4 regions of the Streptomyces sp. NBC_01241 genome follow, and region 3 is predicted to be linked to each of the others. Evidence: riboswitches for the same ligand, from Rfam matches in the RefSeq annotation. Region 3 holds a riboswitch; each other region holds the start of a gene.

Region 1 (7,465 bases), 3.8 Mb from region 3:
GCCGATCGTCGGCGTCTCCAGGAACAGGTTCAGCGACTGGCTCTGGTCGAGGAACGGCGTACGGGCCGCCGCCATGTCGATCAGTCCGCGCTGCGGGATCTCCCACGCCGTGCGGTACAGCGCCCGCACCTCCTCCGGGATCCAGGCGAAGCCCTGCACCGAGCCGCTCGCCTCGCGCAGCGCCTCACGGGTCCGCGCGTCCCACACCCCGAGCTGTTTCAGCTCCTCCACCAGATATGCGTTGACCTGGAGGAACTCACCGCTGAGCGTCTCGCGCTTGAAGAGGTTGGAGACCTGCGGCTCGATGCACTCGTACACACCCGCGATCGAGGCGATCGTCGCCGTCGGCGCGATGGCGAGCAGCAGTGAGTTGCGCATCCCGGTCCTCGCGATCCGGGCGCGCAGCGCCTCCCAGCGCTCCGGCCAGTTCAGCTCGGTGTCGTAGTGGTCCGGGTGCAGCACCCCGCGCGCGGCCCGCGTCTCGGACCAGGCGGGCAGCGGGCCGGAACGCTCGGCGAGATCGCAGGACGCCTCGTACGCCGCGAGCATGATCCGCTCGGAGATCTTCGTGGAGAGCGCACGGGCCTCGGGGGAGTCGAACGGCAGCCGCAGCTGGAAGAAGACGTCCTGGAGACCCATCGCACCCAGACCGACCGGGCGCCACTTCGCGTTGGAGCGGCCGGCCTGCTCGGTCGGGTAGAAGTTGATGTCGACGACCCGGTCAAGGAAGGTCACGGCGGTACGGACGGTGGCGTCCAGCCGCTCCCAGTCGATGGAACCGTCGGCGACGAACGCGCCGAGGTTGACCGAACCCAGGTTGCAGACGGCGGTCTCGCCGTCATCGGTGACTTCGAGGATCTCGGTGCACAGATTCGACGAGTGGACGACGCGGCCCGGCTCGGCGGTCTGGTTCGCGGTCCGGTTGGAGGCGTCCTTGAACGTCATCCAGCCCTGGCCCGTCTGCGCCAGGGTCCGCATCATCCGGCCGTACAGCTCGCGGGCCGGCATCGACTTGCGGGCCAGCCCCTGGGCCTCGGCGGCCCGGTACGCGGCGTCGAACGCGTCGCCCCACAGGTCGACCAGCTCGGGGACGTCGGCGGGCGAGAACAGCGACCAGTCGCCGTCCGCGTCGACCCGGCGCATGAACTCGTCCGGGATCCAGTGCGCCAGGTTGAGGTTGTGCGTACGCCGCTGGTCCTCGCCCGTGTTGTCGCGCAGCTCCAGGAACTCCTCGATGTCCGCGTGCCAGGTCTCCAGGTAGACGGCGGCGGCGCCCTTGCGACGGCCGCCCTGGTTGACGGCCGCGACGGACGCGTCGAGCGTCTTCAGGAACGGCACGATGCCGTTGGAGTGCCCGTTGGTGCCACGGATCAGCGAACCGCGGGCGCGGATGCGGGAGTACGAGAGACCGATGCCGCCCGCGTGCTTCGAGAGCCGCGCCACCTGGTGGTAGCGGTCGTAGATCGAGTCGAGCTCGTCGAGCGGGGAGTCCAGCAGGTAGCAGGAGGACATCTGCGGGTGCCGGGTGCCGGAGTTGAACAGGGTCGGCGAGGACGGCAGATAGTCGAGCCGGCTCATCAGCCCGTACAGCGACGCCACTTCGTCCAGGGCGCGCTGCCCCGCTTCTGAACCGAGTGCAGCGTTCTCGGCGAGCCCGGACGCGACCCGCAGCATGAAGTGCTGGGGCGTCTCGATGACCTGGCGGGTGTGCGGGTGGCGCAGCAGATAGCGGCTGTGCAGGGTCCGCAGCCCGAAGTAGCCGAAGCGGTCGTCGGCGCCGGCGGCCAGCGAACGCTCCACCAGCGCGTCGAGGGCGGCCGCGTGCAGCGCGACGAACTCGGCGGTGCGGTCCGCGATCAGGCCCTCGCGGTGTCCGACGGCGATCGAGGCGGAGAAGGAGACGGCGCCCTGACCGGCCGCCTCGTCGGCGATGGCGAGGATCAGGAGCCGGGCGGCGAGCCGGGAGTAGGCGGGGTCCTCGGAGATCAGCCCCGCGGCGGCCTCGGTGGCCAGCGCGCGCAGTTCGGCCTCGTCCGCTCGGGCGCTGCGGCCGCGCAGTGCGGCGGCGGCGACGCGACCGGGGTCGGTGTCGGGCAGATCGACGGTGAGGCCGGTCAGGGTCCGCAGCAGCGCGGTTCCCGGTCCGTCGTGTGCGGTTGCCTCGGACTCGGCCGCTTCGGACACGGCGACTGAAGCCGGATCGGCTGGCGCGATGGTCACGTGGTGCTCTCCCTCGCTCGGCTCGGGGCCGGCGGGGAACGGGGCAGCCGGACAGAGGCGGGCCCGGGTCGGGGCAGCACTCCGCACGGCGTCCACCGGCCCAACCGCGAGGCCCGGACGTCTGGCATCCGGTTCGGTCGAGCCGGATGAACTGTCGGCAGGTCCTCGGACTTACTCGGGGGTGCGCAAAAGCGCACCGAACATACCGTTGCGGGACAGTTCCGGATTCGCACCGGATTCCCCTGCGGCGACAGCGAGCATGAGCATACATGTGGGGGCCGTCCGATGAGGCAGCCCCCACATGTTGTGTCGCGCAACATATCTCGGGACGCGCGTACGGCCCGCCGCCGAGCGCACGGACGGCCCGCCGCGCCCCGCTGGAGGGGGCTTGACGGGCCGTCGTACGGCTGTGGGAGCGGCCGTCAGTGGCCGCCGCCCGGCGCCCCTGCCGTGGCCTGCGGGAGCTCCACCTGGACGCCCTTGTCGCCCGCGTCGGCCGTGTAGTCGGCCGGCGAGGTCTCGTCGACCCCGGCGGGTGCCTTCACGGCGTTCAGGACGAAGGTGAGCACCACCGTCACCACCACGTTCAGCACGAACGCCGTGAGACCGATGTAGCCGATCTCGCCGATGCCCGGGATCTCCTTGGACGACCCGCCGAAGTGCGCCTGGGTCGGGCTGGCGACGCCGTACGCGGCCACCGTCCCGTACACCATGCCGACCGCCCAGCCCGCGAGCAGCGCCCAGCGGTGGAACCAACGGGTGAACAGGCCGCCGACCAGGGCCGGCATTGTCTGGAGGATCCAGATCCCGCCGAGCAGCTGGAAGTTGATTGCGACCGTCTTGTCCATGGTGAGGACGAAGGCGAGCGCGCCGACCTTCACCAGTAGCGACACCAGCTTGGAGACCTTGGTCTCCTGCTCCGGGGTCGCGTCCGGCTTCAGGAAGTCCTTGTAGATGTTGCGGGTGAAGAGGTTCGCCGCGGCGATCGACATGATCGCGGCGGGCACCAGCGCGCCGATGCCGATGGCGGCGAACGCGACACCCGCGAACCAGTCCGGGAACATGGTCTCGAACAACTGCGGGATGGCCAGCTGGCCGTTGTCCACCTTGATTCCGGCGGCGATCGCCATGAAGCCGAGCAGCGCCAGCAGGCCCAGCATCAGCGAGTACAGCGGCAGGATCGTGGTGTTGCGCCGGATCACATTGCGGCTGCGGCTGGAGAGCGTCGCCGTGATCGAGTGCGGATACATGAACAGCGCCAGCGCCGAGCCCAACGCCAGGGTGGCGTAACCCCATTGCCCCGCCTCGCCCGGCGCGAGCGCGCCGCGCGGCTTGCCGGTCGCCGGATTGGTCTGCGAGAACGCCTCGCCCGCCTTGGCGAAGATGTTGTCGAAGCCACCGAGCTTGATCGGGATGTAGATGATCGCCACCACGATGACCAGATAGATCAGCCCGTCCTTGACGAACGCGATCAGCGCGGGTGCCCGCAGACCGGACGAGTAGGTGTATGCGGCGAGCACCGCGAACGCGATCAGCAGCGGCAGGTCCTTGATGAACCAGTGGGTGTTCTCGCCGCCGCCGACGCCCATCACGTCCAGCACCGCCTGGATGCCGACGAGTTGGAGCGCGATGTACGGCATCGTGGCGAGGATGCCCGTGACGGCGACCGCCAGCGACAGCCCCTTCGAGCCGAAGCGGCCGCGGACGAAGTCCGAGGTGGTCACGTAGCCGTGCTTGTGCGAGACCGACCAGAGCCGCGGCAGGAAGGTGAAGATCAGCGGGTACACGAGGATCGTGTACGGCACGGCGAAGAAGCCGGCCGCGCCCGCCGCGTAGATCGCCGCGGGCACGGCGACGAAGGTGTACGCGGTGTACAGGTCGCCGCCGAGCAGGAACCAGGTGACCCAGGTGCCGAACGACCGTCCGCCCAGGCCCCATTCGTCGAGGCTGGCCTCGTTCTCGGCCTTTCGCCAGCGCGCCGCCAGGAAGCCCATGACCGTGACGGCCAGGAAGAAGAAGATGAAGACGCCGAGCGCGACGCCGTTCACGCCGTCCTTCATGCCGACGCACCCCCCTTGCGGGCGCGCTGGTCACGCTGCCACAGCTTGTACGCGATCACCGTGAGCGCGGTGGAGATCAGCACCCAGAGCATCTGGTACCAGTAGAAGAACGGAATGCCGATGAAGGTGGGGTCCACCTTCGCGTACGAACTCACCCACAGCATCGCCACGAACGGCGCGATGAGGCAGAGGGCGATGACCACCCGTACCGGTGTGACGGTCGGTGGTTTTCCTTCTGGGTCTGCTGGCATGCGGCGACTCCGTCCCCTCGCTGATCACCTGGTGTAATGCGCAGGAAATCTAGGGGAGGCTTCCGGTCACCGTCACCCCCTGTCCGCATTGCGGTCCGGCAACGGTCCCGCGGGTGGGCGCGAATGTTCGGAATATCGCCAAACGTACGAGAGTTGGTCCGGACCAGGACGTGCGAACGGCCCCCGTGGTTTCCACGGGGGCCGACGCGGCTGTGCGTACGGGGTGCGGTGGCCGGGAGCGGTCGGTCGCCGCGGCGGGTTCAGTCCGTCGGCCGCTTCAGGCGGGCCACGAACTTGTACCGGTCGCCGCGGTAGACCGAGCGCACCCACTCCACCGGCTCGCCCCGGCCGTCGAGCGAGTGCCGGGACAGCATCAGCATCGGCAGGCCCACATCCGTACCGAGCAGGCCGGCTTCGCGCGGGGTGGCGAGCGAGGTCTCGATGGTCTCCTCGGCCTCGGCCAGCCGGACGTCGTACACCTCGGCCAGCGCGGTGTAGAGAGAGGCGTACTTCACCAGTGAACGGCGCAGCGCCGGGAAGCGTTTGGCTGAGAGGTGCGTGGTCTCGATCGCCATCGGCTCCCCGCTGGCCAGTCGCAGCCGCTCGATCCGCAGCACCCGGCCGCCGGCCGAGATGTCCAGCAGCCCGGCGAGCGTGTCATCGGCCGTGACATAGCCGATGTCCAGCAACTGGGACGTCGGTTCCAGCCCTTGGGCGCGCATGTCCTCGGTGTACGAGGTGAGTTGCAGGGCCTGCGAGACCTTCGGCTTGGCCACGAAGGTGCCCTTGCCCTGGATGCGCTCCAGCCGGCCCTCGACGACCAGCTCCTGGAGCGCTTGGCGCACGGTCGTGCGCGAGGTGTCGAACTCGGCGGCCAGGGTCCGCTCCGGCGGCACGGGGGTGCCCGGCGGCATGGTGTCCGTCATGTCGAGGAGATGTCGCTTCAGCCGGTAGTACTTCGGTACGCGCGCCGTCCGCGTGGCCGCGCCCGTCCCGTTCTCCGTACTGCCCCCGTCGGCACCCATGGCCCGCCTTCCCGACTGCTGCGTTGCTGCCGTCACCGGCTCCTCCGTCTGTCGCGGCTCACATGGTGGCACGGTCCGGTCACGGCTCGTCGCCCTCCCTTAGGTGTCGGTCCTATAACGGACGCGAGTGCACTTCTTATACACCCTTGACACCCCTAAAGGTCTAGGCCAAGCTCCCGGTGCTGGTCTAAACCATTAAAGACCAGGTCCAGCCCCAGCAGTACTCGTCGAATGTCTTCGCGGTGGGCGGGGTTGCAGTATCCCTGAGGAGGGTTTGGCGTGAAGCGCAAGCTCATCGCGGCGATCGGCGTCGCGGGCATGATGATCGGCCTGGCGGCGTGCGGGTCCGACGACGGCGGTAGCGACAGCGGTAAGAAGACCGGCCCGGACAGCTACAAGGGCGAGACCCTCACCGTCTGGGCAATGGATGGCTCCACGCCTCCCGGCTGGACCAAGGACCTGACCGCGGCCTTCAAGAAGAAGACCGGCGCCACGCTGAAGTTCGAGGCCCAGAAGTGGGACGGCATTCAGCAGAAGATCACCACCGCTCTCTCCGAGTCGACCCCGCCGGACGTCATCGAGGTCGGCAACACCCAGACCCCCGCGTACGCGGCCACCGGTGGCCTCGCCGACCTCGGCGACCTCAAGAAGGAGATCGGCGGCGACTGGGTCGAGTCCCTCAACCAGTCCTCGGTCTTCGACGGCAAGCAGTACGCCGCTCCCTGGTACTTCGCCAACCGTGTCGTCATCTACAACAAGAAGGTCTGGGCCGACGCCGGCATCAAGGACACCCCGAAGACGCGTGACGAGTTCTTCAAGGACCTCGACGCCATCAAGAAGAAGGGCAAGGCCGAGCCGATCTACCTGCCCGGCCAGAACTGGTACTTCTTCGACGGCCTGACCATCGGTCAGGGCGCGGACCTGGTGAAGAAGGAAGGCGACAAGTACGTCTCCAACCTCTCCGACCCCAGGGTCACCGCGGCCATGAACCTCTACAAGAAGTACCAGTCCTACTCCAAGGCCCCCAAGGACAAGGACGAGGCCACCCCGCAGCAGGCCGAGGTCTTCGCCAAGGGCAACGTCGGTGCCTTCATCGGCATGGGCTGGGAGGCCGCCACCGCCATCACCGCCAACAAGAAGATCGAGAGCGACATCGGCTACTTCACCATCCCGGGTGAGACCGCCGACAAGCCCGAGGGCGTCTTCCTCGGCGGCTCCAACTTCGCGGTCGCCGCGGGCAGCAAGAAGCAGGAGCTCGCCAAGGAGTTCCTGAAGCTCGCCCTGTCCGACCAGTTCGAGGGCCAGCTGGCCAAGGAGAACGGCGTCATCCCGAACAAGGAGTCGCTCAACTCCAACCTGACCGGCAACGGCGCCGCCGAGGCCGCGGCCCCGGCCGCCGCCGCCGGTGGCACCACCCCGCTCATCCCCGAGTGGGCCGCTGTCGAGAACGATCCGAACCCGATCAAGAGCTACATGACCGCGGTTCTGAACGGCAAGAGCCCCGAGGACGCCGCCAAGGCGGTCGAGGCCGAGATCAACAAGCGTCTCTCGCAGAAGAGCTGATCGCACGCGCCGGGGGGCGGGGACCGACCGCCCCCCGGCGCGCCCGCGTGTCTGGAACGTACGGCCCAAGAAGAGATGGCGAGCATGTCAGTGCAGACCGAACAGGTGGACTCGGTCCGGGCAGCCGGTGTCCGCGAGGATGACGCGCCTCCCGGCGGCCCAGCCGCTTTGCGAAAGAAGCGGGGCGGAGGCTCGGCCCCGTACCTGCTCCTGTTGCCCGCACTGCTCGCCACGGCGCTGCTGCTGGGCTACCCGCTGGTCAAGAACGGCATGCTGTCGTTCCAGAACCTCAACCCGCGCCAGCTGATCCAACACCTGACCGAGTGGAACGGCGTCGACAACTACA
Region 2 (7,465 bases), 6.2 Mb from region 3:
AGCAGGTCCAGGGGCTGGTGGGACTCGCAGTCGACCAGGATGGTGCCGTACCGGTGGCCCTTCCTGGTGGCGAACTCGTCGATGCCCAGCACGCGCGGGGTCGTCCAGGCCGGGTCCGGCAACGCCATGACCAGGCGCAGGACGGTCGTCCGGCTGACCACGACGCCGAGTAGCAGCGCCAGACGGGCCACGGCACGGGCGGCCAGGACGACGCCCAGCGCGGCGAGCATCCGCTGCAGGACGGGCGTTCGCCGGCCGTAGCGGCTGGTCAGCCCGTCTATCTGCTCGGCGAACGTCACCCGCCGGCACTCGCCGTTGTCGCAGAACAGCCGGCGCACCGACAGTTCAATCACCACGCCCCGCCCGCCGCACGGCGCGTCCGCCAGGCGCCGTCCGTACCGGCTGTGCACCCGGCCAGACGGCGCCTGGCAGCCCGGGCAGAGTACGGGGACGTCTTCCGGCGTCGACGCTTCGATCACCACGCGGCCGTCCCGCACCTCCATGCACTCGACCTGTATCCCGGCGAGATGCGGAAGCAGAAGGAAGAGTTCTTCACACGCGGCCAGCATCCGCCCGAAGATGACGGAGCGTCACCGGCGCACAGAAGCACGATCGACTTCACGGAATCCGTGCCTGAACCCATTTCACCCGTTGCCGACACCTATCCCCGAACGCAGAGACCCCCGCCGGAACGCGCCGACGGGGGTCCACAGCCCCTACGAGCGGGGTCCTGGCCGCAACTGTCCGCCCAGATGGAAGACCGCCCGGGCCGCGTAGCGTTTGAGGCCAAGCCGACATTCTCACGAATCACGAAACGCGAAAGCGAACTGCCTGCCCCACGGTTCGGACGTACGTTCCGCACGCGTGCTGTCGCGAACGGTCCCCTGTTCTCCCTGAACCTCGGCCGCCGCAGGCCCGAACACTCCGCAGCTGGAACACGCTGTCAGCCCAGAACAGCCCGCCGAGCATCGCCACCTCTCACGCGGTGTCACACGCATATCACCAACCCTGTAGACGCTCTCACACCGCAGGGCCCTGACCTGGACTTAAGCGATTGTCCTGGTCCAGCTGGACCCTTATGGGCGGTTTCTACGGCATGTGCCAGGTGGGACGGTCACGGCCCAGGGCGGACAGCCGTCTCCCTATCAGTGGCCGGACGCAGCGCCTTCGAAGGGATGGGTACGCACAGGGCGGAGATCTTGGAGCCGAGATCAACCCTGGGATGCCGACTGAGCGCCCGCTACAGTCACTCAGCGTGCCTGCGGAAGCGCCAAGTTTCGTCTCCCGCCGTCCGTCACGGCGGCCCTCCTTGGGGAGAATCTGGGGAGGATCAGCGCTGCTGGGGAGCGTCTGGGGAGAATCGACTACATAAGACGGCACGCCCCTGAAAGACCCTGAAAGATTCATCTGCGCTGGTCAGAGGCGACTGAAGCTGCATCGCTCCAGGTCAGCGCGACGTGGTAGACAACTTCATGACGTGATCCACCGGTTCAAGGAGGTCGGCCTGGACGAATCCGTGCAGACCGAACAGAAAGATCCGGAACACTCACGGTCCAGAGTCAACGAACTGGTCGGCGCGACAGCCGTTTGGTCAGTGTAGGTACGAACCTGAGCCACCGGCAGACTAAGAATCCACTTCACTCCGACATCACCAACGACGCGTTGGGCGGCATGGGTAGTGACTTCACGACCGCCCCGTCATCACCTATGACCCCGGGGTACCAGACGGGTCAGCATTATGGGATCACCACAACGCCCTGCTTCCTCTAGGCGAAACCCCCGCCCCTGGTAGGCCGCGCACAAGCACCCGCGCGCTCGCTCCACCGCCAGGAGTCAGGCTGGGCCCCAGCCCCAAGGGCCCAGCCTGCTCATCACAGACGGCAGACCAGCCAGGTCATGACCCGACAGCGCCTGACACCTCGTCAGTAAAGTCAGCATTGGGTCAGCATTAGGTCTACTAAAGCTACTCACACACGACCACACTTTGGAATCCCGGGCACGTGCGGCGGAAGCTTCCGGAGAAGCGCTGGACCGATTCCGCTTCTGAGCATGGGACCGAGCTGCCGCGACCAGGAGCGCGCCCGAGCCCGGCCACATCAGTGCAGCTCAGCGCACCCTTCCCCGCGGTTTCAGCGCCACAGGCGGCAGTTCAGGAGCGGGGAGTCGGCCTCCGTCGTAGCCATACACTTCCCCGAACCGGGCACCGTCCGCCCAGTCCGCACGCGCCTGTGCGATATCCTCGTGGGACCGCCCGATGAAGTTCCACCACATAACGATCTCCTCCTCGAAGGGCTCGCCGCCGAGGAGCATGAGGCCGGCGTCGGTGTCCGCACGCAAGGGGAGCTCGGTGCGGCCGCAACCGAGGTAGAGCATGGAGCCGGGAAGCATGGGTACGCCGTCGACCTCGGCCTGGCCGGACATCGAGAGCACCGCGTACTCGAAGTCGGGGTCGAGCGGCAGACGGGCCTCGGCGTCGGCGGAGAGGGACAGGTCGGCGCCGACGATCGGGGTGTACGCGGTGCCGGGCGAGGTGGCGCCGTCGAGTTCACCCAGGATCAGGGTGGCGGCGAGGCCGGCGGCGGTGACGGTCGGCAGTTCGGTGTGGTGCTGGAAGTGCGGTTCGACGTGTCGGTGGGCTTCCGGCAGGGCCACCCAGAGCTGGGCGCCGTGCAGAAACCTCGCGTGGGACTTCGGGCTCTCCTCGGAGTGACTGATGGCCCGGCCGGAGGTCATCAGTCCCAGCTCGCGCGGGCGGATCGTACGCAGGCTCCCGAGGCTGTCCCGGTGCAGGACCTCGCCGTCGTGGAGCCAGCTGACCGTCTGGAGGCCCATGTGAGGGTGGGGCGGCACTTGCATCCCGGGTTCGCCGGCGATGTCGTCGGGACCGTAATGATCGACGAAGGCCCATGCGCCGACCATCCGGCGGCCCAGATTGGGCAGCAGTCTGCGGACCTCGGTGGACTCACCCAGCTGGACACGGCGAGGGGTGAGAAGTTCGCGTACGGGCTCGGCGACGACGAAGCCCCGTCCTCCGCAGACGGAGAGTGCGGCCTGGCGATCGAGATTGCTCATGACGCTCAACCTATTCCCGTGGGGGTCCGGGGTGCCGGTACCCACGCCGATTATTTAGTGGAATATTCAACCAGTGTGCCATGTTCCGGTGACTGGAGCATGGCTGAGACGACAGCGCGGCCGAGTGTGTGGCCAGGTCAGTGGCAGGGCGGGTCCCGGAACGATCCGGGGCAATCCGCGAACGAGGAGGTCAGAGGTCAAGTGAGCGACACCTATTTCGAGTTCGGCACGGCCGCCGACCGGTGGGACCGTGCGCAGATGTTCTTCGAGGCGAAGGAGTACATGACCGCGGCCCGGATCCTGGAAGGGCTCGTCGAGGAAGTACCGGAGCAGATCTCCCCGCGGCTGCTGCTGGCGCGGACCTACTACCACTCGGCCCGGCTCGGCAGGGCCGAGACGGAGCTGCGGGCGGTTCTGGAGCGCGACCCGGTGGAGCCGTATGCCCGGCTGATGCTCGGCCGGACGCTCGAGCGCCAGGGGCGGAGCGCGGAGGCGACGGGTCATCTTCGGATGGCGGCGGCGTTCTCCGGGGACTTCGACGTCGACGCGGACCGGAGTACCGACGGCTGACGGACGCGGGCCGGAGTACCGACGGCTGACGGACGCGAGGGGCCTCAGCGGTCGCGAGGGGTGCTCGACAGGCGATTCAGCCATTCCGCCAGGAGAGCGCCCTCGGCCGCGCGCCCCGACGGGTGTCGGACACCGGCCTTGGGGGCTAGCAGATCGTCGGGGCCGATCCGGGTGAGGAACTCGGCGCGGACGGTCCGCGACGGCGCCGATCGCCTCGCTGCCGTCGTCCGCCAGGTCCACGTGTGCGCGAAACGGTCGCTTGCCGTGCTCGGGCCGGTGCGCTCCATAACCCGATGAGTGCAGCGCTGGCAACGGTGCGCCGGCAGCACTACCCACCCTCGGTAGCAGCGCCACGCACAGCGCTCCCCCAGGCCCGGAAGGCCCCGGAACCCCGCAACCGATCCCGTCCCGCCGCGCACCCGACACTCCTCTGAACAATCCAAATGCCGTCCGCCCGCCCCGCGTGATACTTCACTCGGTCATGACCGACCTTGAGACTCCCCGCCTCCTGCTCCGCCTCCTGAGTGCCTCCGACGCCCTGCACGTGATGGCCGGCAAACCCGGAGACGGTGCCCGCTGGGCGCCCGGATACCCGTCCCCCGGCGAGATGGCCGCGGCCGAGCGCTTCCTCGGCGCCTGCGCGACGACGGGTGATCCCAGCCCCTTCGGTTCGTACGAGATATGCCGGCGCGAGGACGGAGTGGTGATCGGCGGGCTGGGGTTCCATGGCGCCCCGGACGAGAACGGACACGTCACGATCGGCTACGGCCTCGTTCCCTCGGCGCAGGGAATGGGTTACGCCTCCGAGGCGCTGCGCGCGCTGCTGCTGTTCGCCCGCGATCAAGGGGTGAGCTGCGTGCACGGTGACACCGACCTGGACAACCTCGCGTCCCAGCACGTCATGACAGCCATCGGCATGCGCCTGGTGAAGGAGGACGCGCAGCTGAAGCACTACCGGATCGACTGGGGACAGCGGGCCGGGGAGCAGTGAGTCCGTGCCCGTCGGTCCCTCCTGGCGCGGCTGCGCGGGGCAGGACGGCGGAACCCGCCGGGGAGGCTCCCGGCGGGTTCCGATGTCTTCTGGTGCTGCGTGGTGCGTGAAGCGTGCTGCGTGGTGCGTGGTGCGTGGTGCGTCGGTCAACCGGCTGCCGTGGCCGCACGGTTCGCCGTGCCGTTGCCGGTCCTGATGGTGTCGGTCCTCGGTACGAGGAGCCGTTCCGTCAGGTGGCCGAAGACGAGACCGAAGGTGATCCAGAGGGTGGCCTGTACGGCGAGGGTGGCGAGGCGGAACTCCCACAGCAGGGCGGCCGGGAAGTCCCTTCCGACCTCATTGAACGAGGGCAGGAACGCGTAGGCGAGTCCGATCACGACGACGTAGGCGGCGGACGCGGCGATCGTCGCGTTCCAGTTGCCCAGGCGGGAAGCCAGCCGCCTGCCGAGGATGACGGCGGCGACGGCCAGCAGCACGCTGAGGGCGACCATCAGGAAGAACAGGGTGGTGCGTCGGCCGATGGTGTCGGGGTTGCCGACGGCCGGCGGGTTGGCCGGGTACTTCAGGAACGGCACGACGTACACCGTCAGCAGGGCCGCACCCGCGATCAGGGCGGCCGTGGCCCGTGGGCCGAATCTGCCGATCCGGCCGAGAGCGAAACAGAAGACGAGGGCGGCGACGCCGCCGATCGCCACACCGAAGACGAGCACACCGGTGGCAAGGCCGGCGGTGGACTGCATCGTGCGGCTGACGAGTTCCCCGCCGCCGCCGTGATCATGACTGTGCGTCTCTTCGAGAGCGATGGCCGCGTCCACCCGGGACTCGCCGAGGAAGTAGGCGACGACCAGAGCGAGCGCGCCCGCGGCAAGGCCGGCCAGCATGCCGCGCACGAGCAGGGCTCTGACAGATATGGAGTTCATGAGGATTCCCCTGGATCGGACGGTACGTCAGTGGCAGGGAAAACCGAGGAGGTGGCGACCGTCGTGGACCCACTCATGGACACCTTCGCCGGAGATGACCGCGGTGGCGCCCTGCTCGGCGCCGACGAAGTAGAGCAGTACGAGCATGATGATGCCGAAGAAGACCGCCCAAGGGGCAATGGCCTTCAGGGAGATGGGGGTGATCGCCGGTACGGCGGTGGCGGGGGCAGCACTCTGTGCCATGGCAGAACCTCCTGAGGGAACACGCGTCCCGATCGTGGTGCCTGAGACGAAGGTGCTGGGTCTGACTTCCCGTACAGGTACGGGTTCACAGTGGCGCGACCGTGCCGGATTCTCACCGGACTTCCGTCACACCTTCGTCGTGTTCGTCGGACGATACCTCCTGGAAGCGGACGCGGCCATGGCGCCGTCGGCGGGGCCGGAACGCCCGGATGCCATGGTGTGCGCACACGAGGGGCCATGGTTCGAGGAGTTGATCCGCTCATGACGGTACAGGTGATGTTGATCTCACCGGCGTTCAACGCCGCGCTGCGCGAGGCCCGTTTCGACGGCGACGCTCCGCTCGACGCGGCCGGGGTCCTGCAGGCCCGGGCCGCGGCGGCTGCGGTGCCCGAGGCCGACCGGTGCGTGCGCGGGCCGTCCGAGCGGTGCGCCGGGACGGCCGACGCGTTGGGGTTGCGCGCCGAGCCCGAACTCGCTCTGCGCGGCTGGGACATGGGCCGGTGGAGCGGACAGCGGCTAGCAACAGTATGCGGGAGTGAGCCCGACGCGGTGGCGGCCTGGATGACCGATCCTTCGGCGGCTCCGCACGGCGGCGAATCGTTGCTGGAGTTCTGCGCCAGGATCGGCCGCCTGCTGGACTCCCTTGAGTCCCGGGACGGCAACAGGGGCGGCCGAGTGCTGGGGGTCGTCGAGCCCGCGGTGGTGCGGGCGGTGATCGTACGGGCACTCGCTCTGCCGGCGGAGGCCTTCTGGCGGCTGGATGTCGCCCCGCTGACGCTGACCGGTCTCAGCGGCCGGTCCGGACGGTGGAACCTGCGCTGCGGTCAGCCGCTGTCCCCGGCTCCGGGTACCGGGCCTTCTCGGTCCGCCGCCATGCCGTGGCCCAACTGAGGGGCCAGGGACCGCGGTCAGCACCTGGTCCGGTGGTGCAGCTGGTTCGCCCGGTCCACCGACAGACGCGTCGTAAGAGGGAACCCGGTGGGAATCCGGGACTGCCCCACAGCGGTGAGTGGGAACGACAGCCGTCATCGAGCACTGGATCCGACACGGGCTCCGGGAAGCGAGGTTGCGGCACGGAGCCGGCTGGGTCGCGCCCTGTCGGGTGCCGCCCAAGGAGGTCAGGCCGCATCCACCGGAGGGTGGCATCCGGCGGGCCGCCCTGCACGCCGGTTCCGCGTCACCCTGCGGACCGACCGCCGGGTCACGGCACTCCGTCGGCCTCTGTTTCGCGGGCTCGGCCCCTCGTGCCCCCGCCGCCTCACCGCTGTTCGCCCGGGACGGGGCGACCCTATGCGTCGCGGTATGCCTCCAGCAGGCGCAGCCAGATCTCGCTGATCGTCGGGTAGGCGGGGACGGCGTGCCACAGCCGGCCGATGGGGACCTCGCCCGCCACCGCGACCGTCGCCGAGTGCAGCAGCTCACCGATGCCCGGCCCGACGAAGGTGACACCGAGCAGGACCTCCCGGTCGAGGTCCACGATCATGCGGGCGCGCCCGCGGTAGCCGTCCGCGTACAGGCCCGCGCCCGCCACCGCCGCGAGGTCGTGATCGACGGCGCGTACGCGGTGGCCGGCCTGTTCGGCACCGGCGAGGGTGAGGCCGACCGAGGCGGCCTCGGGGTCGGTGAAGACGACCTGGGGGACGGCCGCGTGGTCGGCGGTGGCCACGTG
Region 3 (7,465 bases):
CGTTGACGATGAACGGGTAGATCAGCGGCAGTTCGCCGAGCACGGCATCGGGGCCGCAGCCCGCGGACAGGCCGAGGCCCTTGCCCGGCAGCCACTCCATCGTGCCGTGCTTGCCCATGTGGACGACGGCGTCCGCACCGAAGGAGTTTTCTAGCCAGCGGTACGTCGCCATGTAGTGGTGCGACGGCGGCATGTCCGGGTCGTGGTAGATCGCGATCGGGTTCTCGCCGAAGCCGCGCGGCGGCTGGATCAGCACCACCACGTTCCCGAACTGCAACGAGGCGAGGACGATGTCGTCGCCGTCCACGTACAGCGAGCCCGGCGGCTCGCCCCAGTGCTCCAGCATCGAGTCGCGCAGCTCCGGCTTCAGCTTCTCGAACCAGGCCCGGTAGTCGGCGAGCGGGACGCGCGCGGGGGCGGCGGCGAGCTGCTCCTCGGTCAGCCACTCGATGTCGTGGCCACCGGCGTTGATGAGACGGTGGATCAGCTCGTCGCCGTTGTCGGGGTGCCCGTCGACCCCGTAACCGGCGTCGCGCAGGGCGTCCAGGACCCGCACTGCCGACGCGGGCGTGTCCAGGCCGACGGCGTTGCCGACGCGGGAGTGCTTGGTCGGGTAGGCGGTGAAGACGAGGGCCAGCTTCTTCTCGGCGTTCGACTTGTGCTTGAGGACGGCGTGGCGTACCGCGATTCCCGCGACGCGCGCGGCGCGTTCGGGGTCGGCGCGGTAGACGGGCACGTCGTCGGGACCCTGCTCCTTGAAGGAGAACGGCACGGTGATCAGCCGGCCGTCGAACTCCGGGATCGCGACCTGCATCGCGGCGTCCATGGGGGAGAGCGCCGCGTCCGAGGCGTCCCACGCGCCGCGCGACGAGGTCAGGCACAGGCCCTGGAGGACGGGGATGTTCAGCTCGGCGAGCGCGCCGATGTCCCAGGCCTCGTCGTCGCCCCCGGCGGAGGCGTCCGACGCGCGGGTGCCGCCCGCCGCGAGGACCGTGGCGACCAGGGCGTCCGCCCTGCCGAGCAGCTCGTAGAGACCGGCGTCGGCGCCGCGCAGCGAACCGCAGTACACGGGCAGGGCGTTGGCGCCGCGCGCCTCGACCGCGTCGCACAGGACGTCCACGAACGAGGTGTTCCCGGACAGCTGGTGTGCCCGGTAGAAGAGCACCCCGACGGTCGGGCGGCCCTCGGTGAACGTACGCCCGCCGTGCAGGCCCCACTCGGGCATCTGCTGCGGCTCGGCGAAACCGTGACCGGTCAGCAGGACGGTGTCGGACAGGAAGCGGGCCAGCTCCACGAGGTTTCCGGGGCCGCCCTCCACGAGGTAGCGCAGTGCCTCCGCGACCACACCGGCCGGTACCGACGACTCGGCCATCAGTTCCGCGTCCGGCACGCCCTCGCCGCCCAGCAGCACGGTCGGGATGCCGGACGCCTTGAGGACGGCCAGCCCGTCCTCCCAGGCGCGCTTGCCGCCGAGGAGACGGACGACGGCGACGGAGGAGTCCTCGATCAGCGCGGGGAGTTCCTCGCGGACGTCGATGCGGGTGGGGTTGCCGATCCGGTACGGCACGCCGGAGGCGCGGGCGGCGAGGAGGTCCGTGTCGGCGGTCGACAGCAACAGCACGGTGCTCGTAGGGGAGTTCATGCGCGTGCTCCAGGTGCTCCGGGGGCGATGAAGGGAAGTCCGGACGGTGCGCCCGACTCGATGAGCCGCAGCAGCGCGTCCGTGTCCGCGTGTTCTTCGATGAGGTCGCCGAGGCGGTCGAGCTGTTCCTCGCGCAACGCGGCGAAGCAGGTGTCGGGGGCGGGGACGAAGCGCCGGCCGGCGGCCCGCGCGATCTCGGTCAGGTAGCGGCGGCGGAACGCGTCGCTCTCCAGCGAGCCGTGCCAGTGCGTGCCCCACACGGCGCCGACCCGGCAGCCGTCCAGGAATGGCTCGCCGCCGCCCATGTCCGCGACGCCGTGGTGGATCTCGTACCCCTCGACCGGCGCGCCGAGCGCCTCGCCGACGGGGCGGGCGAGGGTCTTCTCGCGGTCGAAGCGGATGCGTACGGGCAGCAGGCCGAGGCCGTCGACGTGCCCCGCCCTCGACTCGACCTCGTCCTCGATGTGTTCGCCGAGGATCTGGAAGCCGCCGCAGATCCCGAGGACCGGCCGGCCCTCGGCGGCGCGCCGCGCCAGGGCGTCGGCGAGGCCGCGCTCGCGCAGCCAGGCCAGTGCCTTCACGGTGCCGCGGGTGCCCGGCACGATGACGAGGTCGGCGTCGGCCAGCTCCTCGGCGCGGTCCACGAACCGGACGACGACGCCCGGTTCGGCGGCCAGCGCGTCGACATCGGTGAAGTTCGACATCAGGGGTACGGCGCACACCGCGACGCGCAGTACGTCCTCGCCGTGCGGCGGCGCGACGGCCGACTCGCGCACGGCCCCGCGCAGTGAGGCTCGCAGCCCGTCCTCCTCGTCGATGCCGAGGCCATGGGCGAAGGGCAGCACCCCGTACGTCCGCCGCCCGGTGATGTCGCGCAGCATCTCCAGGCCCGGTTCCAGCAGCGAGACGTCGCCCCGGAACTTGTTGACGAGGTAGCCGGCGATCAGCGACTGGTCCTCGGCGTCGAGCAGCGCCGTCGTACCGAAGAACGAGGCGAAGACGCCGCCGCGGTCGATGTCGCCGACGACCACCACCGGGAAGCGCGCCGCCCGTGCGATGCCCATGTTCACGATGTCCGTGCGCCGCAGATTGATCTCGGCCGGACTGCCCGCGCCCTCGCAGATCACCGCGTCATACGTGCCCCGAAGCTGCTCCAGACAGTCCACGACCGTGGAGAGAAGCGCTTCCTGCCGGCCCCCGTGGTAGCCGCGCGCACTCATCTCGCCCACGGCTCTGCCCATCAGGACGACCTGGCTGGAGCGGTCGCCGCCGGGCTTGAGCAGGACCGGGTTCATCAGCGCGGTCGGCTCGACCCGGGCGGCCTGGGCCTGCATGGCCTGGGCGCGGCCGATCTCGGCGCCCTCGCGGGTGACGAACGAGTTCAGCGACATGTTCTGCGCCTTGAAGGGCGCCACCTTCACGCCCCGGCGTACGAGCCAGCGGCAGATGCCCGCGGTGACGACGCTCTTGCCCGCGTCCGAGGTGGTTCCGGCGACCAGCAGTCCGCCGCTCATGTCCGTCTCCGTCCTGCGATCGAACGTGCTGCCATTGAAATTCCAGCGATCGAGGTCACAGCGATCGACGTCACTGCGACCGGAGTCCCCGCGGCCGAGCGTTCTGTCATCGGGCGTTCCGCGATCCGCCGTGCGGCGAGGGCCACGCCCAACCGGCCCGTCACGCACACGCCGAGGGCCAGCGCGCTCACCCGGCGCGACAGCCGTACCGCGCGTTCGATGTCCTGGGTCTCCACCGCCCGGCCCGTCTCCCCGTTGAGGACGGGGCGGTGCTCGACGCGGCCGCCATACGCGAGCGTCCCGCCGAGCCGCACGCCGAGCGCACCCGCGAACGAGGCTTCCACCGGGCCCGCGTTGGGGCTCGGGTGCTTGGCCGCGTCGGCCCGCCACGCCCGTACCGCTCCACGTGGCCGCCGCCCGGAGGCCACGGCGAGCAGGGCGGTGAGCCGGGCGCCGGGCCAGCCCGCGAGGTCGTCGAGGCGCGCCGAGGCCCAGCCGTAGCGCCGGTGGCGGGGCGACTTGTGGCCGACCATGGCGTCGAGCGTGTTCGCGGCCCGGAAGCCGACGAGCCCGGGGACACCGGCCAGCGCACCCCACACCAGGGCGCCGACCACGGCGTCCGAGGTGTTCTCGGCCACGGACTCCACCACGGCGCGGGCGATCTGCGGCCCGTCGAGGGAGTGCGGATCGCGCCCGCACAGATGCGGCAGCCGCTCGCGGGCGCGGTCGAGGTCACCGGCGGCCAGGGCGTCACCGATGGTCAGGGCCTCACGCCCCAGGGAGGTACCGCCGACGACGGACCAGGTGGCGGCCGCGGTCAACGCGACGGAGGCGGCGGGGTGGTCGCGTACAGCACGGGCGAGCAGCGCGGCACCACCCGCGGCGCCTCCGGCGCAGACGAGGGTGTGCAGCGCGCCCCACCCGCGGTGGTCGCGCCACAGCCGGCGCTCGACGCCCGCCGCGGCCCGCCCGAAGGCGGCGACCGGATGCCCCCTGCGGGGGTCACCGAGCAGCAGATCGCCGATCAGGCCGGCTGTGGCGCCGTACGCGAAGACGCGGTCGGCACGCACGGCTCAGCCGGCCGTTACGCCTCGAAGGAGCTTCGTACAGGCGGCTCTCGGTGAGAGCGCCACAGCAACGGACGCACGGCAGCCAGGCATGGCGATATGTCCTCACTCAGGGTCCGCGCCCTGGTTCGACGTGACCGGCGACGAGAGTCTCCTGGCTCCCGGATCCGCAGTTCCCCCGGCCTTCCAGCCCGCTCGCGCGTGCCGTGACTTCCGGTGTGGGGGACTGCTCCCCGGTGACAGTGGCGGGACCGCGCCGGATTCGCACCGGCTTCCTCTGCTGTCGCCGTAATTGGCTCCGGCAGTCCACCACGCTCCGCGAACGCCCGTCAACTTGCCGTTGACCTGCGACGGCGCAGTGTGCTGAGGCCCACACCGGGCCGGGCGCAGCACTTCGGGCCGGACACACGAGGTGTGTCCGGCCCGAAGAGGGAGTGCGCGGGGCGGGGCTCAGGCGACGATCAGATAGATCCCGTACGCGACCGCCGCCGCGCACAGCGCGAAGCAGACGTACGCGCCGGCGCGGGCCAGCAGCAGTGAGCCGCCGGAGCCGCCCTGCGTGGCCGGTTCGGGCTGCTTGGAGAGGCCGACGATGCCCAGGGTGAAGAGGCCGACCAGTGCGACGGTGGCGACGAGGGAGACGCCGAAGACGGTGCCGAGGGCTGCCCAGTCGATTTTCATGCGGAATCCTTTGGACGGCGGGCCTGGACGCGGGCCCGGACGGCGGGCCCGGACGGACCGGCCTGGAAGGTCGGCCTAGACGGTGGCGGGTCGCGCCGGGTCCGGGGTGGTTCCGGCCGGGGCCGGAATGGTGGTCTTGAGGTCCTGTGCCGCTGCCTGGGCCGCGGTGAGCGGCGGGCTGACGGCGGCGATGGCCGTGGTGACGACGCCCGCGGGCTCGGCGACGCCGTCCGCCGGTGCGACATCGCCGTGGCCGACCGGCTTGCGGCGCGACAGCATCCAGATCGCCCCGGAGCCCGCGACCAGCAGCGCCGCGACGACCACGACACCCCAGGTGCCCTGCTTGGTGAGGAATTCCGCGCCCGCGCCGACCAGGCCCGCGGCCGGCAGGGTCAGACCCCAGGCGACGAACATCCGGGTGGCGGTGGACCAGCGGACCACGCCGCCCTGGCGGCCGAGGCCCGCGCCCATCACGGCGCCGGAGCAGGACTGGGTGGTGGAGAGGGAGAAGCCGAGGTGGGAGGAGGCCAGGATGACCGTGGCCGCACTGGTCTGGGCGGCGAAGCCCTGCGGCGGCTTGAGGTCGGTGAGGCCACTGCCCATGGTGCGGATGATGCGCCAGCCGCCCAGGTAGGTGCCGAGCGCGATGGCCAGACCGGCGGAGACGATCACCCAGACCGGCGGGTTGGAGCCCGGGTGCAGGACGCCACCGGTGACCAGCGCCAGGGTGATGATGCCCATGGTCTTCTGCGCGTCGTTGGTGCCGTGGGCGAGGGAGACGAGTCCGGCCGAGGCGATCTGGCCCGCGCGGTAGCCCTTGGCGGTGGCCTTCTCCTGGGCGTCGTTACGGATCTTCCCGCCGATCCGGTACGTCAGTCTGGTGGCCAGCAGCGCGGCCAGACCGGCGACGATCGGGGCGGCGACCGCGGGGAGCAGCACCTTGGTGACGACGGTGCCGCCGTTGACCGACGACCAGCCCGCCGACATCACCGCCGCGCCGATCAGTCCGCCGAACAGGGCGTGCGAGGAGCTGGACGGCAGCCCGACCAGCCAGGTCAGCAGATTCCACAGGATGGCGCCGACGAGTGCCGCGAAGATGACTTCTGTCCGCAGCCCGTTCTCGTTGACGATCCCGCCGGAGATCGTCTTGGCGACCTCCACGGACAGGAAAGCGCCGACGAGGTTGAGAGCGGCGGACATGGCCACCGCTGTCTTCGGTCTGAGTGCGCCGGTCGAGATGGTCGTCGCCATCGCGTTGGCGGTGTCATGGAAACCGTTCGTGAAATCGAACACTAGAGCTGTCACGATCACAATCGCGAGGAGCAGCGTGATGTGTTCCATTTACCCAGGCAATCGTTCGACGTCATTGGCACGTGGACCGTAGGCAACCTGAGTGAACGGAAGATGAACTGGACAGGGCGTCACGGTGACTCCAAACGGAGTCGGGTCGCTCAGTTTGTTCTCTGCTCGTCCTCCGCGGGCGGCACGAGTCGGGCGCAGGGCCCCGTGAGGCCCGTTTCGCCCCCTCGTCACCCCTATTTGCGATCGTTTCCGATTTGTGATGGTGGCGACTTCGGCCGAGCCGACCGTTTGTCCGTTCGCTCATAGAGCTGACCCGGGCCTTCGCGGCTGACAGGATCTCCGTATGAGCGATCAGCAGCGGGACGCGATCGAACAGGCCTGGGAGGGCGTCGTCGCCACCGCCCGCCGGACGGCGGCGGACGGCCTCGTCGTCGGCACGTCGGGCAACGTGTCGGCCCGGGTCGGCGGGACGGTCCTGGTCACGCCGAGCGGAGTGCCGTACGACCGGCTCGGCCCCGAGGACGCCGTCGGCGTCGATCTGGCAGGCAACCGGATCATCGGCGAACTGGCCCCGACCAGCGAACTCCCGCTTCATCTCGCGGTCTACCGGAACAGCGACGCGGCCGCCGTCGTGCACACCCACGCGGTGCACGCCACGGCCGTCTCCACCCTGGTCCACGAGGTCCCCCCGGTCCACTACGCCGCCGCCATGCTCGGCGGCCCCGTCCGGGTCGCGGCCTACGCGCGCTACGGGACCGCGGAACTGGCCGAAAACATGCTCACCGCCCTGCGGGACCGTACGGGCTGCCTGCTCCAGAACCACGGAACCCTCACTTACGGAGCCCGCCTGGACGAGGCGTACGACAGGACCGCCCAGCTGGAATGGCTCTGCCGGCTCTGGCTCACCGCGAGCTCCGTACCCGGACACACTCCGAGCCTGCTCTCCCCGGCCCAGCTGCGCGACGTACAGGAAGCCCTGAAGGGATACGGACAACCGGGCTGACCCGCTCCCGGCGGTCCCATATCCTTCCCGGGTGCCCCCCTCGGGATGCCCCCTTCCGGGATACCCCTTCCGAGATCATCCGTTCCGGGATCACCTCTGCCGGGACACCGGACGGCCCCCGTCCGCTGGCAGGGTGCCGCACATCCCCCGACACTGGAGCCGTGCGCCCGGCAACAGTCACGGCAGCAGCCGTCACCACGATCCTCGGCGTCGGTGCGGCAGCTGTCGCGGCCGGCCGGTACGCCAGCGACGCCGC
Region 4 (7,465 bases), 1.1 Mb from region 3:
TCCTCCGGGTGCGGTACAGGACCAGGACGAACGCGGGCACGCCGATGAGCGCGGTGACGACACCCACCGGCACCTCCTGCGGATCGAGGACCGTCCTGGCGAGCGTGTCGACCCAGACCAGGAACACAGCTCCGGCCAGTGCGGTGACCGGCAGCAGCCGCCGGTGCTTGGAGCCGGCGAGTGCCCGGGCGGCGTGCGGCAGTACCAGTCCGACGAAGCCGACGGCGCCCGCCGAGCTCACGAGCGCGGCGGTCAGCAGCGCGGTCGTGCAGAGCAGCACGATCCGGGTGCGGGCGACCTGGACGCCGAGCGCGGCGGCGGCGTCCACGCCGAACGCGAAGGCGTCGAGCGTACGGGCGTGTCCGAGGCAGACCAGCAGCGTCAGGACGAGAACGGCTGAGCAGACCCACACATCGGTCCAGCCGACCCCGCTGAGCGAGCCGAGCAGCCAGAACAGCACCCCGCGGGTCTGCTCGGCGTCGGCGGAGGTCATCACCACGAAGGAGGTGAGCGCGGAGAACAGCTGCATGGCGGCCACACCGGAGAGAACGACCCGGTCGGTCGTGCCGCCCAGGGTGTGGCTCAGCAGCAGAACGAGGGCGAACGAGCACAGTGCGCCGATGAACGCGCCGGCCGAGAGCGACACCGCTCCCCCACCGACCCCGAGGACGACGACCACGACCGCGCCGGTCGACGCACCGGAGGAGACGCCGAGGACGAACGGGTCGGCGAGCGGGTTGCGGAGCAGGGACTGCATGACGGTGCCGCACACCGCGAGCCCGGCGCCGCACACCGCCGCGAGCAGGGTGCGCGGCATGCGCAGGTTCCAGATGATGCCGTCCCGGATCGGGGTGAGCCGCGTCCGGCCCCAGCCGAGGTGGGCGGCCACCGTGGACCAGACGTCGGCGACGGAGATTCGGGCGGGGCCGACGGTGACGGCGACTGCGACGGACAGCACGAGCAGCGCGACGCCGCAGGCCCACAGGATCCCGCCGCGCAGCTTCCATACACCGTCCTCGCCACGCAGCTTCCGTACACCGTCCCCGCCCCGCGCGGTCGGTTCGCAGGCGCGCCGTGCGTCCGCCGCCGTGGTCCGCCCGGTGTCCGTCACCCCGCGAGCCCGAACGTGCGCAGCCCGGCGGCGACGCGTTCCACGCCCTCGACCGTCCGGATGGACGGGTTCATGGCCTGGCCGCTCAGCAGGATGTACCGCTTGTGCCTGACGGCGTCCATGTTCTTCGTGACGGGGTTGGACTCCAGGAATTCGATCTTCTTCGTGGCGCTCTCGGCGGTCTGTGCCTTGCGGGTCAGGTCGCCGATGACCAGGACGTCGGGGTTGCGGTCGGCAACGGTCTCCCAGCTGATCTGCGGCCATTCCTCGTGTGTGTCGTCGAAGACGTTCTTCGCGCCGAGTTCCCCGGTGATGATCCCGGGTGCTCCGCAACAGCCGGCCAGGTACGGGGCCTTGGAGTCGGAGAACCAGTAAAGGAGGGTGGCACCGGAGGCGTCGATGGACCCGGTCGCCTTCTGTACCCGGGCCCGCAGCCGCGCCACGAGCGTGTCGCCGCGCTCCTGCACGCCGAACACCCTTGCCAGGTCGCGCACTTCGCCGTAGACGCTGTCCATGGTCAGTGGCTCGGTACGGGCTCCGTCGCCGCCGCCGCTGTTGTCCTTGCCGGTGCAGTCGGCGGGCGAGACGTAGGTGGGGACGCCGAGTTCCTCGAACTGTTCGCGGGGGGCGACGCCGCCCTTGGCGAGGGTCGACTCGAACGACGCGCTGATGAAGTCGGGCTCCTGGTCGAGGACCTTCTCCGACGAGGGCCGGTTGTCGGCGATCCTGGGGACCTTGGCATTGGCCTTCTCCAGGCCCTTCATCACCGGGTCGGTCCAGGTCGCGGTGGCGGCCAGCCGGTCGGCGAGGCCGAGCGACAGCAGGATCTCCGTCGACCCCTGGTCGACGGAGACGGCGCGGCGCGGCGCGGATTCGACGGTGACGGTGCGTCCGCAGTTCTTCAGCGTCACGGGATATCCGTCGGCGGAGCCGGACTTCGCGGCGGAGTCGCTCGTTCCGCCGCCGCAGGCGGTCAGCAGGACGAGTCCCGTCGTGAGCAGGGCGATGGTGCGGACGGGGCTGGATATGGACGGCACGGAGTCCCTCTGCGTCTCTGGGCCCATGCGCGGAGCCCGTTGTACGGAGTTCTGCGCCCGGTACCGGGCGCAGCCGCCAGCAGGTCTTCGGACTCGGGTTCTGTCGGACGGGACGCCTTCCCAGGACACCCGAGGGTGGTTCCCAGTGGCCGTGGCCCCGCCCGTCCCCCTCACCGCTGCGCGTCAGTTCCGGATTCTCACCGGATTCCCTGACTCCTACGTGGAGTTCGACTGGCCCAGGCAAGCTATCACGCGCGTCTGCGCAGTTCATGGGCGGTGTGGCCGGTGGTACGCCGGGCTGTGCTGCCCGTCGCACCACCTGCCTGATGCCTACGGACGCTGTAGAGCGATCACGGCGTTGTGTCCGCCGAAGCCGAAGGAGTGGCTGACGGCGCGCCGGACGGGCAGCCGCAGCGGTTCTTCGGTGACGCAGTTGATGTCGAACTCGGGTGCCGGGGCGTCCAGGTTGGCGATCGGCGGTACGACTCCGCGCTGGAGCGTGAGGACGGTCAGTCCGGCCTCGATCGCTCCGGCCGCCCCCATGCAGTGCCCCAGTACGCCCTTCGGGGCGGTGACGGGCGGCCGGTGCGGGTAGACCCGGCCGATGAGGGCGGCCTCAGTGGCGTCGTTGATGGACGTCGCCGTGCCGTGCGCGTTGACGTGCTCGACGTCCTCGGCCGCCCAGCCCGCGTCGCGCAGCGCGGCCTCGACCGCCGCCTGGGCGACCGCGCCGGACGGGTGCGGGCTGGTGGGGTGGTGGGCGTCGGTGGTGGCGCCGGTGCCCGCGAGCAGCGCCCGGGCTCCGGCGCCCCGGGCCGCGGCGTCGGCCGCCCGTTCCAGCACCATGACGGCGGCGCCCTCGCCCATGACCAGCCCGGCACGGTCCGCCGAGAAGGGCCGGCACCGCCTGGCCGGGTCGCCGTGCGCCCGGGCCGCGGCTCCGGACCGGGCGAACCCCGCCATGGCGGCCGGGTAGACGATCGACTCGGTGGCTCCGGCGATCGCGATGTCGCACTGCCCGGTGACCAGGAGATCGCGGGCGACGGACAGGGCGGTGACACCGGACGAACACGCGGTGCAGGGTGCCATGCTGGGACCGGTGGCCCGCAACTGGATCGCGATCTCGGCCGCCGGCATGTTCGGAATGGTGAGCAGGATGCCCGACGGCGAGACGGCGTCCGGTCCGTGCCGGTCGAGTACGACGGCCTGCTCGGTCAGCGAGGCGGAGCCCCCGCTGCTGGTGCCGACGACCACCGCGACCCTGCTGCCCTCCCACCGCACGGGGTCGAGTCCGGCGTCGGCGACCGCCTCCCGGGCGGCGAGGACGGCGAACTTGACGTACCTCCCCATCCGGAAGGACGTACGGCCGCCGATCGCGGCGTCCAGATCGATTCCGTCGACGGTGCAGGCAAAGTCGATCGCGCATCCTTCGAGTGCCGCGACGGTACGCACCGGCGAGACTCCGGCGCACACACCTTGCCAGGTGGATTCGGTGTCGTTGCCGACCGGGGTGATCATTCCCAGGCCGGTGACAGCAACGGCGGGCCTGTTCATCGGGCGTTGCTCACCGACGCCGAGCCGCTCACCGGCGTCCCGCGGCCCGCTGTCGCGTCGATGAAGCGCGTGATGTCGGCGAGGGTGGCGTCCTTGGGGAGCCTGTCGAAGTCCCCGCCGGCGCCCGCCGTCTCCCTGATGAGGACGGCGAACTCCGCGACGGCGAGGGAGTCCATCTCCAGGCTGTCCATCGTGGAATCCGGGCGGATCTCGGCGGCGGGCACTTTGAAGGTGTGTGTGAGCACCTCGGTGATCTTGGGATGAATCGCACTCATGAGCTTCCTCTCCATCATTCGGTACGGCTGCCGAGGACGGCGGGGCATCGTCCCGACGCCGGATCAACTGGGTGGCGTGCCTCCAGTTACGCCTTGTGGCGAACCGATTCGGCACCGTCCTTCCGCGGGGGTCCGCACCACCGGGCCAGGACGGCCGCCGTACCCCAGAAGGCGAGCAGCACGACCCGGACGCCGAGGGTTCCGGCCGCCTCCCGTACCCGGCCGGTGCGCGGGCCCGTTCCGGTCCTGGTCACGGCCCTCATCGAGGTCCCTGAACCGTCGTCGGGCCGCCGTGTCTTTGCCAGGCGGCCGCCGAGTCGTCGTACGCGTCGATGTAGTCGGCCCCCGCGATGGGCCAGTCGGCGAGCAGTTCCTGCGGCAGCGCGAAGGCGTCGACGAGGGCGGGCAACCGGGGGGCGACGGCAGTGATGAGCTGATCCACGGCCGCGGGCAGCGCATTGACCTGGTCACCTGTCAGATGACCTGCGGCCAGCAGGTCGCCGCTGTTCCGGGCGATCCAGTCGAGCGCGAACAGTCGTTGCAGTGTGATGAGTTGCTCCCGGGCGGGCCCGTCCGGCAGACCGGCCACCGCGTCCGCGTACGCCTCGGCCGCCTGCCGGTGGGCGTGGGCCTCGACGCCGCGCAGGGCGGGCCCGGCCGCGGCGTTCCACCGCCCCAGCGGATCGCCGTGCGGTGCGCGGCCCATCCGCTCCCTGGCCCGGCCGAACCAGATCCCCTCCAGGGCCGCCAGGAGGCCGCCGAGGAACCGTGGGTCGGCGAGATCACCGGACGCTCCGCCGGAAGGGGTTGCGCACCCGGCGGGTTCGGTGGCGAAGAGCATTTCCGCGGCCGCCTTGGCGTGGATGGCCAGGTTGTCGCCCTCGGCGGTGATGGCGCCCTCCACTCCGGTGAGGAGTTCGCTCATGCCGTTGTTCTCCAGGAGCGCCTGGGCGCCGCACCGTTCACGGCATTCGACGATCACGGACCTGGCCCGCCAGGTGATCCACCCCTTGGCCACGGCGACCAGCCGCTCCGCCTCCTCCGGGCCCGCACCCGAGCCGTCCTCCCGCCGCTCCCAGCGGTCCAGGGCCCGGCGGTGCAGCAGGCTCATCGCGAACACGGTCGCCATGGCCACGGCGAGGGGGCCGTGGTGGCTGCGGTGGGCGATCACCGGTACCGGCCGCGAGCCGCGCGGCCCGGAGATGTACCGGTGGCCGCCGTAGCGGACGGCGACGGCGAGTGTCGCGCGCGCGGAGCCGACCGCGCACGCGCTCATCGAGATCTTCCCGGAGGTGACGCGCCCGATCGACATGCGGAGCCGATGCCTCCGGTTGCCGACGGTGCTGCTGAACCCGCCGTCGTCGCCGATGCGTCCGTGGTCCCCGCCGAGCAGCGCGTCGCGCCCCACGAAGACCTGGTCGAAGGAGGTCAGGCAGTGGTCCACCGGGCTCCCCATGCGTGCGGGAAGCCTGCGGACCCGTACACCGGGCAGGGCCCGTACGGCATCGGTGAGCGGCACGAGAAAGAGGAAGACCCCCTGATCCGTCCCGTCGACGAGCAGGCGGGCGGCCACGAGCCCCGTCTTGGGGCCGCCCGCCGTACTGGTGTTGGGCATGAATTTCTGGGCGCCGGCGTGCGGGGTGCGCAGCACGAAACCGTCGCGTGCGCGGTCGTAGGCGGCCACGGTCTCGACGGCCGCCACATCGTTGCCGTGCGCCACCTCCGTACAGAGAAAGGTGCCGATGCTGCGCAGCCGGAGGAAGTCCGACAGATCGCGCCGGGTGTCGCCCTCGTGGTCGAGGAGGGTGCCGAGAAAGAGGTTGTAGTGGATGCCCGCCACCGTGGCGAGTGCCGGATCGACCGGCCCGAGCCATTCGTGCAGGGCCGCGAGGGCGCGTGGGTCGGCGGCGAGCCGGGCGCCGCTGTCGAGGCAGTCGTTGAGGACGCGCAGCCGCTCGTACGTGAGGCCCAGGCGCTCACCAGGCGTGCGGCGCTCCGGGCGGCGGAACGGTTCCGTGCTGATCAGACGTTGCCAGAAGCCGTGCTCGCGGCGGTAGTTGTCGCCGAGGAGCACAGCGGTGAGGAGGTCCGTGGACGGTTCGGTGGAGGGGCCGTCGATCGTTGCGGTCATGCGACAAGAACGACTCAGCCGACGGCGAGGACACCGGGGGCCGTGCGCCGCGGACCGTCCGGTTCGACGCGCTGGAAGGCGAGCGCGACGTTGTGCCCGCCGAATCCGAAGGAGTGGCTGAGCGCCCGCTCGACGTGCTGCGTGCGGGGCTCCTTGACCACACAGTCGAGGTCGAACCCGTCCGGCAGCGAGTCCAGGTTGGCGATCGGCGGGACGAGACCCTGCTCCAGGGTCAGTACGGTGGCCACCGCCTCGATCGCCCCGCCGGCCGCGAGGGTGTGCCCGAGCACGCCCTTGGGCGCCGTCACCGACGGCCGGTGCGGGAACAGGTCCGCGATGAGCTCCGTCTCCATCGCGTCGTTCAGCGGCGTCGACGTGCCGTGCGCATTGATGTGATCGATCTCGTGGCCCGCCCAGCCCGCCTCGTGCAGCGCCGCCTCCACGGCCCTGCGCGGCCCGGCTCCGTCCGGGGCGGGGGCCGTGGGGTGATGGGCGTCGGTGCCGGAGCCCGCACCGGTCAGCAGGGCGCGCGGCCGCCCGCCGCGGGCGTACACGGCGGGTGTCCGCTCCAGCACGAGCGCGGCGGCTCCCTCACCGATCACGAATCCGTCCCGGTCCGCGGCGAACGGCCGCGATGCCCCGGCCGGATCGCCGCTCCGCCGGGAGAGCGCACCCATGCCCGCGAAGGCGCTCACCACCAGCGGAGTCAGGACGGATTCCGCGCCGCCCGCCACCACCACATCGCATTGGCCGCTCCTCAGCAGGTCGCGGGCCACGGCGATCGCGGTCGCCCCGGACGCGCACGCCGTGGCCGGTGCCAGGCTCGGGCCGTACGCCCGCAACGCGATGGCCACCTCCCCGGCGGCCGCGTTGGGCATCATCATCGGGACCAGGAGCGGCGACACCGCTTCCGGTCCCTGGCCGTCCAGCCTGCGCACATTGTCGACGAGCGCGGACACCCCGCCCACACCGACACCCAGCACCACGCCGACCCGGCCGCCGTCCCACCGCTGCGGTGACAGCCCGGCGTCCGCCACCGCCTGCCGGGCGGCGACCAGCGCCATCTTCACGAACCGTGCCATCCGCCACACCGCGCGTCCGCCGACGGCCTCGTCGAGATCGATCCCGTCCACCGGACAGGCGAAATCGACGGGCAGCCCCGCCAGTTCGTCGCAGTGCCGGGCCACGGACACGCCGGCGCACAGTCCCGCCCAGAAGGTGTGCTCGTCCGCGCCCGCCGGAGTCACCAGCCCCATTCCCGTCACCGCGACATCCATGTCCGCCCGCCCCATGTTCCGCCCCCTCCGCCGTAATCGATCACGCCTAACGGTTGTCGAACGGCAGTAGCCCCGGCGAG

Evidence for each region. Region 3 has a riboswitch for cobalamin ahead of OG306_RS08180 (cobalamin biosynthesis protein). Riboswitches for the same ligand answer to the same signal wherever they lie in the genome.
Region 1: another riboswitch for cobalamin. It lies ahead of OG306_RS25805 (ribonucleoside-diphosphate reductase subunit alpha); the one in region 3 lies ahead of OG306_RS08180 (cobalamin biosynthesis protein).
Region 2: another riboswitch for cobalamin. It lies ahead of OG306_RS36875 (CbtB domain-containing protein); the one in region 3 lies ahead of OG306_RS08180 (cobalamin biosynthesis protein).
Region 4: another riboswitch for cobalamin. It lies ahead of OG306_RS02925 (ABC transporter substrate-binding protein); the one in region 3 lies ahead of OG306_RS08180 (cobalamin biosynthesis protein).

Annotation. Positions count from the first base shown of each region.
Region 1 is NZ_CP108494.1:5,727,241-5,734,705, forward strand. Features, by position in the region: gene OG306_RS25805 (ribonucleoside-diphosphate reductase subunit alpha) at 1-2,220, opposite strand, end outside; cobalamin riboswitch at 2,360-2,518, opposite strand; gene mctP (monocarboxylate uptake permease MctP) at 2,643-4,280, opposite strand; gene OG306_RS25815 (DUF3311 domain-containing protein) at 4,277-4,531, opposite strand; gene OG306_RS25820 (GntR family transcriptional regulator) at 4,792-5,556, opposite strand; gene OG306_RS25825 (extracellular solute-binding protein) at 5,836-7,119, shown strand; gene OG306_RS25830 (carbohydrate ABC transporter permease) at 7,204-7,465, shown strand, end outside.
Region 2 is NZ_CP108494.1:8,119,338-8,126,802, reverse strand. Features, by position in the region: gene OG306_RS36900 (ISL3 family transposase) at 1-569, opposite strand, end outside; gene OG306_RS36895 (pirin family protein) at 2,107-3,072, opposite strand; gene OG306_RS36890 (tetratricopeptide repeat protein) at 3,274-3,642, shown strand; gene OG306_RS36885 (GNAT family N-acetyltransferase) at 4,124-4,633, shown strand; gene OG306_RS36880 (CbtA family protein) at 4,780-5,553, opposite strand; gene OG306_RS36875 (CbtB domain-containing protein) at 5,581-5,796, opposite strand; adenosylcobalamin (AdoCbl) riboswitch at 5,800-5,948, opposite strand; gene OG306_RS36870 (histidine phosphatase family protein) at 6,058-6,687, shown strand; cobalamin riboswitch at 6,722-6,913, shown strand; gene OG306_RS36865 (dihydrolipoyl dehydrogenase family protein) at 7,085-7,465, opposite strand, start outside.
Region 3 is NZ_CP108494.1:1,891,418-1,898,882, reverse strand. Features, by position in the region: gene cobN (cobaltochelatase subunit CobN) at 1-1,642, opposite strand, end outside; gene OG306_RS08185 (cobyric acid synthase) at 1,639-3,156, opposite strand; gene OG306_RS08180 (cobalamin biosynthesis protein) at 3,153-4,226, opposite strand; cobalamin riboswitch at 4,372-4,500, opposite strand; gene OG306_RS08175 (hypothetical protein) at 4,674-4,904, opposite strand; gene OG306_RS08170 (inorganic phosphate transporter) at 4,980-6,245, opposite strand; gene OG306_RS08165 (class II aldolase/adducin family protein) at 6,550-7,209, shown strand; gene OG306_RS08160 (alpha/beta hydrolase) at 7,371-7,465, shown strand, end outside.
Region 4 is NZ_CP108494.1:776,437-783,901, forward strand. Features, by position in the region: gene OG306_RS02920 (FecCD family ABC transporter permease) at 1-1,027, opposite strand, end outside; gene OG306_RS02925 (ABC transporter substrate-binding protein) at 1,108-2,148, opposite strand; cobalamin riboswitch at 2,210-2,399, opposite strand; gene OG306_RS02930 (beta-ketoacyl-[acyl-carrier-protein] synthase family protein) at 2,479-3,702, opposite strand; gene OG306_RS02935 (acyl carrier protein) at 3,699-3,977, opposite strand; gene OG306_RS02940 (hypothetical protein) at 4,064-4,231, opposite strand; gene OG306_RS02945 (acyl-CoA dehydrogenase) at 4,237-6,108, opposite strand; gene OG306_RS02950 (beta-ketoacyl-[acyl-carrier-protein] synthase family protein) at 6,123-7,400, opposite strand.